Regions from separate parts of the Labrys neptuniae genome, predicted to be linked through region 2. Evidence: predicted binding sites of a transcription regulator. Region 2 holds the regulator's gene; each other region holds the start of a gene.

Region 1 (4,196 bases), 290 kb from region 2:
CGGCCTTGTAGATGGTATCGATCAGCAGGGTCGACTTGCCACCGCCGGAAACGCCGGTGACGCAGGTGAACAGGCCGAGCGGCACCTCGACCGAGACATCCTTGAGATTGTTGCCGCGGGCGCCGGTGAGCTTCAGCGCCTTGCCCTTCTGGCGCCGGCGCCGTTCGGTCGGCATGGGGACCGAGAGCTGGCCGGTCAGATATTTGCCGGTGAGGGAAGCCGGATTGGCCATCACCTCGGCCGGCGTGCCCTGGGCTACGACTCGCCCGCCATGCACGCCCGCGCCCGGACCTACATCGACGACATGATCGGCCTGCAGGATGGCATCCTCGTCATGCTCCACCACGATGACGGTGTTGCCGAGTTCGCGCAGGCGCCGCAGCGTTTCGAGCAGGCGCTCGTTGTCGCGCTGGTGCAGGCCGATGGAAGGCTCGTCCAGCACATAGAGCACGCCGCTGAGGCCGGATCCGATCTGCGAGGCGAGGCGGATGCGCTGGCTCTCACCGCCCGAGAGCGTACCGGAATTGCGGGCAAGCGTCAGGTAATCCAGGCCGACATCGACCAGGAAGCGCAGGCGCTCGCGAATCTCCTTGAGGATGCGAACAGCGATCTCGTTCTGCTTGGTGTTGAGCTCGGCCGGCAGCGCTTCGAACCAGTGCTGGGCCTGGCGCACCGACATCGCCGAGATCTCGCCGATATGCTTGTGCGTGACCTTTACCGCCAGGGATTCGGGCTTGAGGCGAAAGCCGGCGCAGGCCTTGCATGGCGTGTTCGCCATGAAGCGCGAAATGTCCTCGCGGGCCTGTTCGGAATCTGTCTCCTTCCAGCGCCGCTCCAGATTGGTCACCACGCCTTCGAAAGCCTTGCGGGTCTCATAGGAGCGCAGGCCGTCATCAAAGGAAAAGACGATCTGTTCCTCGCCCGAACCGTAGAGGAACACCTGCTGCACCTTTTCCGGCAGGTCCTTCCAGGGCGTGGTCACGCCGAATTTGTAATGTTTGGCGAGCGCGTCGACCGTCTGGCTGTAATAGGGGCTGGTCGACTTCGCCCAGGGCGCCAGCGCGCCCTTGCGCAGCGACAATGTCTCGTCAGGCACCACCAGCACGGGATCGACCGTCATCTCGGTGCCGATCCCGTCGCAGGACGGGCAGGCACCGAAGGGATTGTTGAAGGAGAACAGCCGCGGCTCGATCTCCGGAATGGTGAAGCCGGAGACGGGGCAGGCAAATTTCTGGCTGAACATCACGCGCTTGGGCGAGCCGTCGGCCTCCTTCTGGTCGGCGAGCTCGACCACGGCAATGCCGTCGGCGAGTTCGAGCGCCGTTTCGAAGGAGTCGGCCAGACGGCTGGCGATGTCGGCGCGCACCACGATGCGGTCCACCACCACGTCGAGGTCATGCTTGAGCTTCTTGTCGAGGGCAGGGGCGTCGGCGATCTCGTAGAAGGTGCCGTCGATCTTGACGCGCTGGAAGCCGCGCTTGAGGAAATCGGCGAGCTCCTTGCGGTATTCGCCCTTGCGCCCACGCACGACGGGGGCGAGCAGGAACAGGCGGGTGCCTTCCGGCATAGCCATGACCCGGTCCACCATTTGGCTGACCGTCTGGCTTTCGATGGGCAGGCCGGTCGCCGGCGAATAGGGAATGCCGATGCGGGCCCAGAGCAGGCGCATATAGTCATAGATTTCGGTGACCGTCGCCACCGTCGAGCGCGGATTGCGCGATGTGGTCTTCTGCTCGATCGAGATGGCGGGCGACAGGCCGTCGATCTGGTCGACGTCCGGCTTCTGCATCATCTCGAGGAACTGGCGCGCATAGGCCGACAGGCTCTCGACATAGCGGCGCTGCCCTTCGGCATAGATGGTATCGAAGGCAAGCGACGACTTGCCCGAGCCGGAAAGGCCGGTAAAGACTACCAGCTTGTCGCGCGGGATTTCGAGATCGACATTCTTGAGATTGTGCTCGCGAGCGCCGCGCACGGTAATGAAGCGGCGATCGGCAGGCGATGGAACAGCGCTGCCGGAGGTGGGGCGGCCAGACATACGGACGATCCTGTGGGCTTTCAGCCTGAGATAGGCGCTTTGGCTCGCAAATTGAAGGAGGGTGTACGAAAAGACAAGAACAATTCGTGAACTTATCCGCAGAAATTAGCGGCGGCGCGCCAAGCCATACGCTATGCAGGCCGGATGATCGAGATCACACCAACTCTGTCCATCGATGAGCGCGAGATCGTCGAGGATTTCGTACGCTCCTCCGGCCCTGGCGGACAGAACGTCAACAAGCTGTCGACGGCGGTGCAATTGCGTTTCGACATCCGCACTTCGCCTTCACTCCCCAATGAGGTTGCGATCCGGGCTCAGAGGCTCGCCGGGCGCAAGCTGACGCAGGATGGGGTTGTCGTCATTCTTGCCCAGCGTTTCCGCACCCAGGAGCGTAATCGCGAAGATGCCCGCGAGAGGCTGGTTGCGCTTCTGCGCGAGGCGGCGACGCCGCCACCGCCACCCCGCAAGGCGACCAAGCCCTCCAAAGCCGCCAAGGCGCGGCGGCTTGAGTCGAAATCGCGTCGCTCGAACGTCAAATCGCTACGCGGCAGCAAGATTTCGATGGATTGAGATCTGGAAGCGCGCCGCTACCGACCGCCATCATCCTGGCTCATGCCAGGATCAGCGCCTTCACCTCGTCCATCGTCTCGGCGATGTGATCGGCGCCGGCCGCTACCAGGGTTTCCTCGCTGGGGGGCATATGGTGCAGGCCGCCGACGAAGCCGATCGCCGTCATGCCCGCGGCCTTTGCTGCCTTGACGCCGACCACGCTGTCTTCGACCACGACGGTGTCGGCGGGATCCGCGCCGAGCGCCTTTGCCGCATGGAGAAACAGATCCGGCGCCGGTTTCCCCCGCGCCACCAGCTTCGCGCTGAAGATGTTGGGATAGACCAGTTCGAACAGGTTGGTGATGCTGAGGCCGAGACCAAGCTTGGCAGGTGGGCTGTTGGAGGCGACGCAAAAGGGCATAGGCAGGCTTTGGAGCACGTCGCGCACGCCTGGAATGGGTTCCAGACGCTCTACATAGGCCGCTCGCAGCATACTGCGCGTGGTTTCGGCATGGTTCGGCGGCAGCTTGAGTCCGAAATCGTGCTCGAAGCGCTCCTCCAAGGCCTCCTGGGTCAGGCCGAGGAAACGCTGCATCACGTCATGCGCGGTGACTTTTACGCCGAGGGCCGACAAGGCCTCGGCCTCGACTTCGGCCGACAGGATCTCGCTGTCGACGAGAACACCATCGCAATCGAAAATCACCAGAGAGAAGGACATGGGAACCGCCTGATCCAAGAAGACGTGCAGAGGCCGGCGTGCCGCGATTCTTGTCAAGCCAGGTCCGAGCGGGGGGATGATGGCGCGTGGCCACGAGTTCCGGCAAGTTCTTTCCAACGATTCGAGGCTGCCATGTCCATCATCCCGTCGCTGAGCCGCGAAGAAAGCTGGATGCGCAAGTCCGCGCTCCATTATCTCGGCCAGCGATCGACCAGCGTCGCCAACCTCCGTCAGGTCCTGCAGCGAAGGGCACGCCGCAAATTGGGTCCGGAAGCTGACGTCGCCGACCTGATCGAGCGCACGATCGGCTATTGCCGGCAGCTCGGTTTCATCGACGACGCCAGTTTTGTGGAGGCACGCCTTCACGCCGGACGCAGCCGGGGCCTTTCGGCGCGCCGGATCGGCGCTGCCCTGGCTGCCAAGGGCGTCGATCGCACTTTGGTGGCTGAGGCTCTTGCGGGAGAGGAAAGTGACGCAGCCGAAGAAAGGGCTGCTGCACGGCTGGCACAGCGCCGGCGCATCGGTCCCTGGCGCCGGACGGACAAGGAAGCCGAGATCGAACGGGAAATCGCTATATTGGCACGCGGTGGCTTTGCCGTTTCGCTGGCACGCCGCATCATCATCGCGGATCCCGACGAAATCCGCGCTCTTCTCGAAATTTGAAATCTTGCGTCTGCCGAGCGCAGCGTGTTTTGTATGATGAATACAGTCCTCTTGGCGGAATCGGCATGTTCGAACTTTTCTGGCGCGGCGTTGCGATCGGCGTTGGTGCAACGATCCTGATGGATCTATGGGCGATCCTGCTGCACAAATTCTTCGGTGAGAACCTGCCGAACTGGGCGCCTGTCGGCCGTTGGTTCTGGCATCTGAAAGAGGGCCGCGTCTTCCATG
Region 2 (4,196 bases):
GCGTTGGCTGCATCGCGTCTGAGCGAGAAGGTGGCGGCCCCATGGGCCTCCGCCCGCAATTTTCGGGGTAACGATCGCGCGTTTTGAGGCGGTTACCCCGATCGTACCCGCCGTCTGGAAGGGGCCACCGCCACGCTAATTTCACCAGTATTTGCCGGTGGACATTGCTTCAGGAATGATGATGATCGCGTCTTTCGCGTCGCCAAGGGAAGTTTCATGAAAATCAGCGCCCGCAACCAGATCAAGGGCACGATCAAGAGCGTGACGAAGGGGCAGACGACCTCCCACATCCAGCTCGAGGTCAACGGCACCATCATTACTGCGTCGATCACCAATGAGGCCGTCGACGACCTCAATCTCAAGCCCGGCCAGAATGCCTATGCCGTCATCAAGGCCTCAGACGTCATGATTGCTGTCGACTGACCTGTCTTCCCGGTTCATGACGACCTTCGGCGGTGCTCGGGCGAATAGTGGTTCGAGCACTCCTGGTTGCCTGGTGTCGAGCGGATTAGCCTGCGAATTCCGGAGGTTCTCTCAGGCAATCCGCAAGCCCAGTTCGGCCAGCAATTGGCCGGCCTGGCCTTTCGAGATCGTGGCGCCCTTGAAATAACGGGTGTCTGCCAGCTTCAGCCCGCCGAGATCGGCACCGCGCAAGTCGGCACCCTCGAAGCGAGCATCGACAAGATTGGCATCACGCAGACTGCATTCCTCGAAGATCGCCTCGCGAAAATCACATTGGCGCAAATCGGCCTGGGTGAAGTCGAGGCGACGCAGCACGCTCTTCCGGAAGGAAAAGGCCGGCAGCTTGGCCGACATCAGCAGAACTTCCTCGAAAACCAGCCCCAGCCCCGAGGTTTCGGAGAGGTCCGCCCCGGTCAGCTTGCAACCGGTAAAAGCCGTCGAGGCCGCCTTGGCGCGCCGGAAGCTGGTATTGCTGTAATCACCGGTGCGGAACGCCGCTTCCTCCAGGTCCGTGCCACGGAAATCGGCGCCGCTCGCTTTGCAGTTGCGCCAGAGTGTATTGGCAAGCCTGGCGCCGACCAGCTTGGCGTTTCTGAGCCTGCAGCGCTCGAAGGCCCAATGAGAGAGATCGAGACGCGAAAGATCGCACTCCTCCATCTCGCAATCGACGAGGGAATGCGGAAGCTTCGCCGCGAGCAGGTTTTCGACATCGCGGCGCCGCAAGCTGCAGTTCGCGATCGCGCGAAGCGCGTTCATAGCCGGCAAGCCACGATGTCGGCCACGCTCAATAGCGACGGAACAAACCGACCAGCTTGCCCTGGATCTGCACCCGGTCGGGCCCGAAGATACGGGTTTCATAGGCCGGATTGGCGGCCTCCAGTGCGATGGAGGCTCCGCGCTTGCGCAGGCGCTTGAGTGTCGCCTCCTCGTCGTCGATCAGTGCCACGACGATGTCGCCGGTATCGGCGTGGTCCTGGCGGCGGATAAGCACGGTGTCATTGTCGAAGATACCGGCTTCGATCATGGAATCGCCGCGCACTTCCAGGGCGAAATGATCGCCGGAGGACAACATTTCCGGCGTGACGCTGATGGTGTGGCTCTTGGACTGGATGGCGGAGACCGGCGTGCCGGCGGCGATACGCCCCATCACCGGGACGAGGACCGGCCGGCCGACCTCGTCGTCAATTTCAGGCCTGACGGGGCGAACCTTGCCGAGATTGCCCTCGATTACATTGGGGCGGAAACCACGCTGGGAAGAGGCGAGCGACAGGCCGCCACCGCTCGGCACCGCCGATTCGGGCAAGCGCACCACTTCCAGCGCACGGGCGCGGTTGGGCAGGCGCCGAATGAAGCCACGCTCCTCCAGCGCCATGATCAGGCGGTGAATGCCGGACTTGGACCTGAGGTCCAGTGCTTCCTTCATCTCATCGAAGGAAGGAGGCACACCCTGTTCCTTCAGGCGCTCATGAATGAACCGAAGCAATTCATGTTGTTTCTTGGTCAGCATGGCTATCCCGTCGTGGCGGCCGCGAATCACGGTGAAGGTGTAAACAAAACAAGAACAGTGCTACATGTTCCTACTGTGTTCTGCAACAATGAAGTTCAGGTTAAAGACGTGGTCAATAGCCGGCCGCACGGAGATCGATGATCTCGCAGGTCTCACCCGCCTTTGCTTCGGGTGCGAAGGGCGGCCGGATCACCAGGCAGTCGGCATGCTGCATCACGCTGACGAGCGACGAATCCTGCAGTGCCAATGGCTCTACCTTGAGGATGTCTGACGTATCGTCAAGCAGGAAGCGGGCCCGTATATAATCCTCGCGGACATCGTTGGCCGGCCAGGAGCGGGCAAAGACGGCCTTGCGGCGTGGCGGGCCGGCGTCGGAACGGCCAAGCAACGCGCGCAGCAGCGGCACCAGGAAGAGGACGCCGCAAACCACGGAGGAGACCGGATTGCCCGGCAGTCCGAGGATGTGCATGGCGCCGAGCCGCCCATGCAGCAGCGGCTTGCCTGGCCGCATCGCGATTTTCCAGAAGCCTAGCCGCATGCCTTCGCGGGTCAACGCGGTCTGGATCAGATCGTGATCGCCGACGGAGGCGCCACCGATGGTGACGAGCACATCGGCCTTTTCGGCGCGAGCTCGCTTGATGGCGGCTTCCAGGGCCGGGAAGTCGTCGCTGGCGATGCCGAGGTCGAGCACTTCGCCGCCTTCGGCCTCGACAAGGGCGCGGATGGCGAAATTGTTGGAGGCAACGATCTGGTTTTCGCCGATGGCCTGGCCGGGCAATACCAGTTCGTCGCCGGTGGCGAGGATGGCGACCTTGGGGCGGCGGTGGACCGGCAGACCAGGGTGGTTCATTGCGGCGGCGAGGGCGATATCGCGGGGGCCGATGACGGTTCCAGGCCTCAGGGCCTCACGGCCTTCGGCAAAATCCAGTCCGCGGCCCCGGATATGCTGGCCGGGCTTGGCCGTGGCCTCCAGGATGACGCGATTGCCGTCGCGCCGGGTCTGTTCCTGGATCACCACGGTGTCGGCGCCGTCAGGTACGGGCGCGCCCGTAAAGATGCGCACGGCCTGGTTCTCGCCGACCCGACCGGCATAGCCATGCCCGGCGGCAGACTCGCCGATCAATTCGAGGCTGGCTCCCTGCTTGGCGTCATCCACGCGTACTGCATAGCCGTCCATGGCCGAGGCGTTGAAACCGGGCTGGGTTCTCAGCGCGGTGATGGCGGAAGCAAGCACGCGTCCGCGCGTGGCGTGCAGTGGCACGGTTTCGACAGGAAGCGGGGTGACGCCGGCAACCACCTTGGCCAGCGCGTCCGCGACGGGAAGCAGGCTCATGGATTTTCCTCCGCATGCCAATCGCCGGATTTGCCGCCGGACTTCTCTACGAGCCTGATCGCCTCGATGCGCATGCCCCGGTCGGCGGCTTTGACCATGTCATAGATGGTCAGGCAGGCGACGGAAACAGCGGTCAGCGCTTCCATCTCCACGCCGGTCTGACCCGCGACCTTGGCTGTCGCCCGCACCGTCAGACCGGGCAGAGCGGTGTCGGGCTCGATCTCGACGGCGACCTTGCTGAGGAGCAGCGGGTGGCAGAGCGGAATGAGTTCATGGGTTTTCTTGGCGGCCATGATACCGGCGATGCGGGCCGTGGCGCGAACATCACCTTTCTTGGCATCACCCGACAAGACGAGGTCGAGCGTCTCGCGCTGCATCACCACCCGCCCTTCGGCAATTGCGGTGCGGCTCGTCACGGCCTTTTGCGAAACATCGACCATGTTCGCCTCGCCGGAGGCGTCGAGATGGGTAAGGCTAGGATTCGTATTTTGCCGGCTCATGCCGCCTGGTCCACAGACAGCAGGGCACGCGTGGCGGCGGCGACGTCGGCCTGGCGCATCAGGCTCTCGCCCACCAGGAAGGTGTTCACATCAGCCTTCTGCAGGCGCTGGACGTCGCCGGGTGTGAAGATGCCGCTTTCGCCGACCAGGAGACGATCGCCGGGCACCAGCGGCGCCAGTGTCTCGGTCGTCTCCAGGCGGGTGACAAAGTCGTTGAGATCGCGATTGTTGATGCCGATCATGCCGACATCGAGCGTGAGGGACCGCTCGAGCTCGTCGTGATTGTGGATCTCGCACAGCACGTCGAGGGACCAGTCCTTGGCGGCCGCGATCAGCGCACGGGCTTCGGCGTCGGTGACGCTGGCCATGATCACCAGGATGCAGTCGGCACCCC
Region 3 (4,196 bases), 520 kb from region 2:
CGTCGTCATCGACACGCCGAGTGTCGAGGAAGCCGTGATCAATCGCCCGCCCCGCAAGCTCGTGCTGCGAGGCGGCGTGGTGGCTGCCGAAAATGGCGTCGTCGCCGAGGCACTGCCCGCTTGAGTTCGCATCGGGCCGCCTTCTTTCCGTCCAGGGAATCGGGCCAGAGTGACAAGAGCCGGCTTGCCGGCGCCTGATGGAACCTGGACGATACCGTCAATGGAATCAGCGCTGAACCTGCCCGCCGACTGGCGCCGCGATCTGGCAGGCTATGGTTGGAAGGCCCAGTCGATCGGAGCCTCCGGTGCAGGCGTCTTTCGCCTCGAAGCGCCGGACAGACCGGATCTGTTCGTCAAGACCGAGGAACTGTCACCGCTCGCTGAATTGCCGGATGAAGGACCGCGCCTGGACTGGCTGGGCGCCCGCGGCATCCCATGCCCGAAACGCCTGGCGGAGACCCGGCATGACGGCCGACACTGGCTGCTAATGAGTGCCATTTCAGGCACGATCCTGTCGTCTCAGGCCGGTCTTGCCCCGGAACGGGTGGTCGACATCGCCGCCGACGCCCTGCGGCATCTGCATGCTATCGACAGGACCGGTTGTCCGTTCGACCACCGCGCCGACAGCCGCATCGCCTTGGCCGAAGCCCGGCTCAAGGCTGGCCTCGTCGACGAGGAGGATTTCGATGAGGAGCGCGCCGGCCAGACCGCAGCCGATGTCTTCGCCGAACTGTCGCCCCTGCGACCGCGCCAGGAAGACCTTGTCGTCACGCATGGCGATGCGACGCTGGAGAACCTGCTGGCGGACAAGGACGTCTTTTCCGGCTTCATCGATTGTGCCCGGGCTGGGCTCGCCGATCGCCACCAGGACCTGGCGCTCGCGACGCGCAGCATCGGCGATCACTTCGGGTCAACCCAGGTCGAGCGTTTTCTCGCCCGCTACGGCATCGTGCCGGATCCGGAGCGCATGGCCTTCTATCTTCTGCTGGACGAGTTCTTCTGAACCGCGGCGATGTGCGCAGAGGTGCCGCCGCCTCATTTCCTCGATTGCGGATAGATCGTCTCGCCGCGTTTGAGCATGGCGACGAAGGCCTCGATCTTCTTCTTCCGCCCTGCCTCGGTCTTGGTGTTGTGCATGCGAAAGGCCAATGCGAAGCGGTTCTGTGCGCTGAGCATTGCCAGCATCTGCAGCGCTTCCGGCTCGGCCTCGATCGCAGCCTGGAGATCGTCCGGAATCTTCAGGTCCTTGCCGCTCTCATAGGCCCGATCCCAGCGGCCGTCCGCCTTGGCCGCCTCCACCTGCTTCAACCCGTGTTCGGTCATGCGCCCTTCGGCGACCAGCCGGGCAACATTGTCGACATTGATCCGGCTCCAGATACTCTTGCGCCCGCGCGGCGTGTAGCGTTGCAGGAAGCTGCGCTCATCGAAGCTCTTGCGCACCGCATCGATCCAGCCCCAGCATAGCACGACGTCGATCGCCTGCTTGGGCGTGATCGAGGCGAGGCCCGAACCCGCCTTGTGGATCTTGATCCAGACTTCGCTTTGGCTGTCGTGATGGTCGCGGAGCCAGGTGTAGAAGCTCTCGGCATCGGCGAATTCACGGACCTTGGCGGGATCGACAATGACGGGCGGCATCAGGGTTCCTTGGGTTAATGCAGCAGCGGCTTGGGTTCGCTCAGGGGCCAGCGCTTGATGATCCGGTATTCCGTCTTGCCCAACCTGCTGTGAACCAGGCAAAAACCTTCGATCTGAAGGGGGATTGGGTCGATCCGCTGTTCCGATATTGGCCTCTCGCCATAGGACAAGGTCAGATGGGGCGTGAAATCCGGTAAGGCACGTATACCGAACTTGGTCATGGCTGCGCCTAATGTCTCATGGAGCTCTAACAGGCCCGCGCCCTCGCCGAGTAGGACAAGGGGGTAGCGTAGCGCCCTGCCCGGCTTCGGGAACGCACCAAAACTCTTGATGGCATGCAGTGTTATCTCGAAAGCAGGCAATTGCACGAGATCGCCGGCCAGTTCCGCCGCATAGGTACGCGGTGACTTGAGGCGCTTGAAGTCGCCGACATGGTGGAGTGAGACGTGGAAGCGGTCCGGCCGCAACATGCTGCCGCCGAGAGGGTTCGCCTTGAGAAAATCCTGTCTGAACCGTTCGATCCGAAGCGCATCCTCCACGCCGGGAAACACCGCGAAGAACAGTCTTTCGCTTCGTAAAGGCCCGCGCGGAAGCTCGCCATAGAAGTCAAACGCCAACTGCATGATGACCTCGCGTTCTCGACCGGCACTACCCGTAACTAGAACAAAAAGAGAACTATGGTCAACCGCATTGTATTCGGTCGTCAGGCGGCTAATGGCCGCCACCCTGGCGCTAGGCGGCCAGTTTCCTCACCGCGGCGGCATTTTCTCGAATTTCGGCAAATCTGGATCGAGGTGGTCCCAGGCATAACCCCCGCTGGCATAGGTCACCGCCTGTGGCTTGTAGCGGCCCGGCTCGTCGAGGCTCGTGGCACGGACGGCGAAAAATTGCGGCATGGACGAGAAGGTCAGATAGACCGGCGATCCGCAGGTGGGACAGAAATAGCGGGTCTTCCTGACGCCGCTGTCGGCGACCATCTCCCAGGGCCGCCCTTCCCCCGTAAGAGCCACATTCTGCCGCGGGAAGGTCAGGTGGGACTGATGCCCCGTGCCACTTTCGCGCTGGCAGTCGCGGCACTGGCAATCATTGCTGAACACCGGCTCGGCAGTGATCTCGTAGCGGATCGCACCGCAGGCGCATCCGCCGGTATAGGCCTTGCTCATCTCGTCCTCCTCGCCTCAGTCCTTGCTGCCGGCCACGACGTTGCCGAGGTTGCGCAGGACCTTCTTCCAACCCTCGCCCATATTCCTGAAAGCCGTCTCGTTCCTGGGCATCACGAAGCCGGCATGGACGAGGCGAACCCGCGTCCCGCCTTTGGCGGCCTCCAGCGTCCAGGTCACCACCGTATCGAGACGCGATCCATAGCCCGCATTGCTCTCGTCGCCGCCCTGCCAGGCATAGGCGAGACGCTCGTTTGGCTTCACGTCCAGCACCCTGCAATGGATGACGCCGTCCCAGGCGCCGGCGGGCGTGGTGCGAAAGGTGAAACGCTGTCCTTCCACCGCAGCGAAATCGGCAGGCGCCATCATCCAGCGGGCGATGAGATCGCCCGAGGTCAGCGCTTTCCAGATGATCTCCGGAGCATGCGGGAAGATCTCGTCGACCACGATTGCCTGCGTATCCGGCTTCAAGGCTGAATCATTCACGGATCGATCTCCTTCAAGAGGGTTCTGAGATTGGCGAAGCGCTGGCGCCAGAACAGGCTGTAATGGCTCATCCAGTCGGCCAGCGGCTCGAGGCCGCCGGGTTCGGCCCGGTAATAGACCTTCCGCCCCTCCGGACGTTCGGCGACGAGCCCCGCCTGTTTCAACGCCTTGAGATGCTGAGAAACCGCGCCCTGCGTGACGCCGCTTCCCTGCGTCAGTTCGGCAACGGTGATCTCGTCGCATCCGACGATCCGCTCGAACACGGCGCGCCTCGTGGGGTCCGCGAGGGCGCGCATGACGGTGTCGATGGCGATTGTCTCTGTCATGAAAACCCATTAGCAAATGCTAATTGATTAGTCAACACTAATGTTTATGAACTTATAAGAAAGGGGCATAGCGGCATCGTGGGATGCGGCCTGCCCCTTCAACGGCCCGGAGCGTCGCCCCACATACAGGCAACATCGAGAAGGCAGGCGCTCGTCGCGTTCCCGCCCAAAGTCTGGGGCGAAACCCAGTCAGCCCGCTTGCGCCAGAGCTACGGCATCCGCCCCGGCGGGGAAACGGAGCCGGCCGGAGGTGTCGTGGACAGCGGCCCACACAGCCTGCGCAACGTCACTCTCCCGCGTGGTCATGGCCGGCTTCGCGAAGGCCTCGAGAATTGGCCGCGCAAACTCGGCATAGTCCCCGGGGAGCAAATCTTCGACCGGCACGATGGCATTGGTGCCGAACCGGGTGGTCGGAGCATAGCCGGGCTCGACGAGCTTGACCTGCACCCCGAAATGACCGAGCTCATGAGCGAGCGAGCCCGAGAACCCTTCGACTGCCTGCTTGGACGCGGTGTAGGCGGCAGCGAGCGGAAACTCGCCGAGCGTTACGCTCGATGTCACGTTGACGATGGTACCCGCACGACGTGCA
Region 4 (4,196 bases), on a different contig from region 2:
GCCATGGCGATGATGTCGCGCAACGCGGTGGCGCCGGCTGCCCTGCTCAAGCCCTTCCGCAAGGAGGAGCGCTGAGCGCAAAAACGGCCGCCCTCGATTTGCTGCCGGCCACAACAAAATGCGGCCGGCACTGCCTTTCGCCTTGCCTCGGCCTGCGCCTTGCCGCTAGAAGGAGGCCATTCAGAAGGACCCGGTGAAATTCCGGGTGGCTCTTCCGGCCGCCGATCCGCCGGATAACGCAAATGGCGCGACAGCATCATCCAACCCGTTTCAGCGGGTATGGCCGCATGTCCCTTGCGAATTTTCTCATGAACAAATTGTCTGCCTATTCCCGGGAATGGTTTTCCAATCCGCGTGGCGACGTGCTTTCGGGCATCGTCGTCGCCCTTGCCCTGATCCCCGAAGCCATCGGCTTTTCGGTGATCGCGGGCGTCGACCCCAAGGTCGGCCTCTACGCCTCCGTGGTGATCGCCTGCGTGATCGCCTTCACCGGCGGGCGCCCCGCCATGATCTCGGCGGCCACCGCCTCCACCGCCGTGCTGATGACGGGCCTCGTACGCGACCACGGCTTGCAATATCTGTTCGCGGCCACCATCCTGATGGGCGCGTTCCAGATCATCGCCGGCTTCCTCAAGCTCGGCCGGCTGATGCGCTTCGTCTCCCAATCGGTGATGACGGGCTTCGTCAACGCCCTGGCGATCCTGATCTTCCTGGCCCAGCTGCCCGAGCTCGTGCATGTACCGGTGGCAACCTATGGCCTGATCGCCCTCGGCCTCGCCATCATCTATCTGTTTCCCTATGTCACCAGAGCCATTCCGGCACCTCTGGTCGCGATCGCCGTGCTCACTGCCATCGCCTGGGGTTTCGGGCTGGACGTGCGCACGGTGGCCCATCTGGGCGAGCTTCCCTCCACTTTGCCGAGCTTCGGTCTGCCTGAGGTGCCGCTGACGCTGGAAACGCTACGGATCCTGACACCGGTGGCGCTCACTCTGGCGGCCGTGGGCCTGCTCGAATCCCTGCTCACTGCGCAGATCGTCGACGACATGACGGATACGCCGAGCAACAAGAACCGCGAATGCGCCGGCCAGGGTATCGCGAACATGGCCTCGGCCCTGTTCGGCGGCATGGGCGGCTGCGCCATGATCGGCCAGTCGGTGATCAACGTGTCCTCCGGTGCGCGCGGCCGCCTGTCCTCGCTGGTGGCCGGTGGCTTTCTCCTGATCCTGCTGGTGGCGCTGCAGGATCTGCTCGCCATCGTGCCGGTCGCCGCCCTGACGGCGGTGATGATCATGGTCTCGATCAACACCTTCTCCTGGCGCTCGCTCCTGCAATTGCGCAGCAACCCCGTGCCTTCCTCGGTGGTGATGCTGGCAACCGTCGGCACCGTGGTTGTAACGGCCGACCTCGCCAAGGGCGTGCTGGTTGGCGTGCTCCTGTCGGGCGTGTTCTTCGCCGGCAAGGTCTCGCGCCTCAGCCGCGTGCGCTCGACCCTCTCGGCCGACGGCAAGGAGCGCGTCTACCGGGTCGAAGGCCAGATCTTCTTCGCCTCGGCAGGCACCTTCAGCGACGCCGTCGATGTGCAGGAACCCGTCGAGCGGATCGTCATCGACGTCGGGGCGGCGCATTTCTGGGACATCTCGGCGGTCGGCGCACTCGACCGCATCGTCCTCAAGGCGCGCCGCCACGGGCGCGAGGTCGAGGTCGTCGGCCTCAACGAGGCCAGCGCCACCCTGGTGGAACGCTTCGCCGTGCACGACAAGGAAGGCCAGCCCCGCTCCCTGCCCTCGCATTGAAGCGCGCTTCGTAAGGCCTTTGAAATCAGGGGACTCTGCCATCTCGTGATGGAAGAGTCCCTTTACCATGCCGGGCTCTTTCCCGCCCCGATGGAGCGCGATCAAAGACTCTGCTTGAAATGTTCTTGTTTTGTTCTAGTCTGAGCGAAACGGATCATAGCCATGACGATACGCGTTCCCCCTCCTTCTGTCCTCGCCGGCCAACGAGCCGAGAAGCTGGCGGAATTGCGTGCCCTGCTGCCCCGGCTCGACCATGTGCATGCCGATGCCGGCGTGCTGCCTTTTGGCATCGGGGCGATCGACGCGCGCCTGCCGGGTGGCGGCCTCGCCTTGGACGGCCTGCATGAAATTGCGCCGCAAACCATTTTCGACAATGGCTGCGCACTGGGTTTCCTCGCCTCCCGCCTGTCCCTGCGCCAGGCCAAGGGCATGGTCTGGCTGGTGACCTCGCCGCGCGGCCTGGCCGGCCTCGGGCGGCTCTACGGCCACGGCCTCAACGCCCTCGGCCTCGACCCCGCCGGGCTCATCATGGCCGCGGCCGGCGACGAGACCGAGGCCGCCTGGGCCATGGAGGAAATCCTGCGCTCCGGCGCCGCCGCGGCGGTGGCAGCCGTGACGGGCGGCGGCATGGACGCCGCCACCAGCCGACGCCTCCAGCTCGCGGCAGCCTCCGCCCCCTGTCCTCTCTTCCTTCTGCGCCCGCCTTTGGCCGCGCCTTCCCTGGCCGCGATCACCCGCTGGCGCATCGGCGCGGCCGCCGGGCCGCGCGATCGTTTCGGCCTTCTCACCGCCTGGCGCTGGCACGTTCGGCTCGAGCGCAGCCGCAACGGGCAAAGCGGATCCTGGCTCATGGAGTATGACCATGCCTCGCATCGTCTCGATCTATCTGCCACGCTGGCCGATCCAGCGCTTTCTCGTCGCCCAGAGCAACGCGCCAAGGTCGCTTGATACGATCGATGCTCATTACCCCTTCGTCCTGACGGTCGATGCCGCCGGAGGCCCGCGCATTGCCGCCGCCAGCAAGCCGGCCGAGATCGAGGGCCTTGCCGCGGGCGGGCTGGTCGCCGATGCGAGAGCCAAGGTGCCGGGGCTGCAGACCCGCCCGGCCATGCCGGAGGCCGATGCCAGGGCCCTGCACCGGCTCGGCCTATGGGCGATGCGCTATACACCCTCCGTGGCTCTTTATCGCGAAGCTGACGGGGCCGACGGCCTGTTCCTCGACGTCACCGGCGCTAGCCATCTGGCGGGCGGCGAACAGGCCCTGCTCGCCGACATCGTCAAGCGCCTGCGCCATCTTCGCCTCGGCGCGCGCGTGGCGCTGGCCGACACACCCGGCGCGGCCTGGGCACTCTCCCGCTTCCATGCCCAGAACGGCACTGTCATCGCCGAGGACGGCGATCCCGGCCCGGTTCTTGCCGATCTGCCCTTGGCGGCCCTGCGCCTTGGCGAGGCAACGGTCCAGACCCTGCGCCGCCTCGGCTTCACCCGCATCGGCGATCTCATTGGCAAGCCGCGCGCCCCCTTCGCCGCGCGTTTCGATGCGATCCTGCTCAAGCGCCTCGACCAGGCCATGGGGCGGCGTGAGGAAGCCCTCGCCTTGATCGAGCCGCCGCCGCTCTATCATCGCAGCCGCCAGCTCCTCGAGCCGGTGGTGAGCCAGGCGGCCGTGGTGCATGTCGCCGCCCGCCTGATGCAGGACCTGGTTCCGGCCCTCGTCGCGGGCGGGGTGGCAGCACGCGCCTTGCAGTTGCGCCTGTTCCGGGTCGATGGCGAGGTGCGCACCATCCATATCGGCCTTGCCGCCGCCACGCGCGATCCGGCCCATATCGCCAGGCTGGTGGAGCTCGACCTGGAACGGCTGGGCGAGACCATCGATGCCGGCTTCGGCTTCGAGACCATCAGCCTGACCGCCACCGTCACCGAGAAATTCGGCCAGCGTCAGAGCCGCCTGTCCCTCAAGGAAGGACGCCGGGATGCGCCGCCGGCCGATGCCGCCGAACGCCGGGCCGAGTTGATCGACGCCCTCCGCCAGCGCCTCGGCCCCGGCAGCGTACAGCGGCTCCATCCCGTCGCCCGGCACGATCCGGCCTTTGCCGAGGAGGCACGCGATGCCGCCGATCCCGAGCCAACTTGGCCGGCGGCCGATGGCTCGCATCAGCGGCCGCCTCTGTTCCTCGACCAGCCCGAGCCCCTGCAGATTCTTGCGACCAGCCCGGAAGGCCTGCCCGACCATGTCCGTTGGCGTGGCTCGTCCCATCGCATCACCGCACTGCAGGGGCCGGAGCGCATCGCCGGTCCCTGGTGGGAAGCGGCTCCCCCGGCCCTGCCCGACAAGCCGGGCAAGGAGGAATATGGCTGGGGCAAGATGGGGGAGGAATCGCCTGCCCTCCCCGACAGCGAAAG

What was found. The regulator LexA, encoded in region 2, represses DNA repair genes until DNA is damaged. The targets are predictions, from matches to a motif close to TGTTCNNNNTGTGTTCNG.
Region 1: the regulator LexA is predicted to act here: its motif matches at 2,114-2,131, upstream of uvrA (excinuclease ABC subunit UvrA).
Region 3: the regulator LexA is predicted to act here: its motif matches at 2,295-2,312, upstream of ABXS05_RS01280 (2'-5' RNA ligase family protein).
Region 4: the regulator LexA is predicted to act here: its motif matches at 1,914-1,931, upstream of ABXS05_RS11390 (ImuA family protein).

Annotation. Positions count from the first base shown of each region.
Region 1 is NZ_JBFNQD010000001.1:513,212-517,407, reverse strand. Features, by position in the region: gene uvrA (excinuclease ABC subunit UvrA) at 1-2,038, opposite strand, end outside; gene arfB (alternative ribosome rescue aminoacyl-tRNA hydrolase ArfB) at 2,183-2,608, shown strand; gene ABXS05_RS02390 (HAD-IA family hydrolase) at 2,649-3,305, opposite strand; gene ABXS05_RS02385 (regulatory protein RecX) at 3,438-3,968, shown strand; gene ABXS05_RS02380 (DUF2938 domain-containing protein) at 4,034-4,196, shown strand, end outside.
Region 2 is NZ_JBFNQD010000001.1:801,279-805,474, reverse strand. Features, by position in the region: gene ABXS05_RS03925 (TOBE domain-containing protein) at 217-423, shown strand; gene ABXS05_RS03920 (pentapeptide repeat-containing protein) at 535-1,218, opposite strand; gene lexA (transcriptional repressor LexA) at 1,247-1,969, opposite strand; gene ABXS05_RS03910 (molybdopterin molybdotransferase MoeA) at 2,082-3,302, opposite strand; gene moaC (cyclic pyranopterin monophosphate synthase MoaC) at 3,299-3,802, opposite strand; gene trpC (indole-3-glycerol phosphate synthase TrpC) at 3,799-4,196, opposite strand, start outside.
Region 3 is NZ_JBFNQD010000001.1:282,139-286,334, reverse strand. Features, by position in the region: gene ABXS05_RS01295 (amidohydrolase) at 1-124, shown strand, start outside; gene ABXS05_RS01290 (APH(3') family aminoglycoside O-phosphotransferase) at 221-1,003, shown strand; gene ABXS05_RS01285 (YdeI/OmpD-associated family protein) at 1,036-1,635, opposite strand; gene ABXS05_RS01280 (2'-5' RNA ligase family protein) at 1,650-2,258, opposite strand; gene ABXS05_RS01275 (GFA family protein) at 2,385-2,798, opposite strand; gene ABXS05_RS01270 (SRPBCC family protein) at 2,814-3,281, opposite strand; gene ABXS05_RS01265 (ArsR/SmtB family transcription factor) at 3,278-3,607, opposite strand; gene ABXS05_RS01260 (SDR family oxidoreductase) at 3,797-4,196, opposite strand, start outside.
Region 4 is NZ_JBFNQD010000003.1:129,996-134,191, forward strand. Features, by position in the region: gene ABXS05_RS11380 (ABC transporter permease) at 1-75, shown strand, start outside; sul1 at 184-239, shown strand; gene ABXS05_RS11385 (SulP family inorganic anion transporter) at 309-1,793, shown strand; gene ABXS05_RS11390 (ImuA family protein) at 1,956-2,741, shown strand; gene ABXS05_RS11395 (Y-family DNA polymerase) at 2,656-4,196, shown strand, end outside.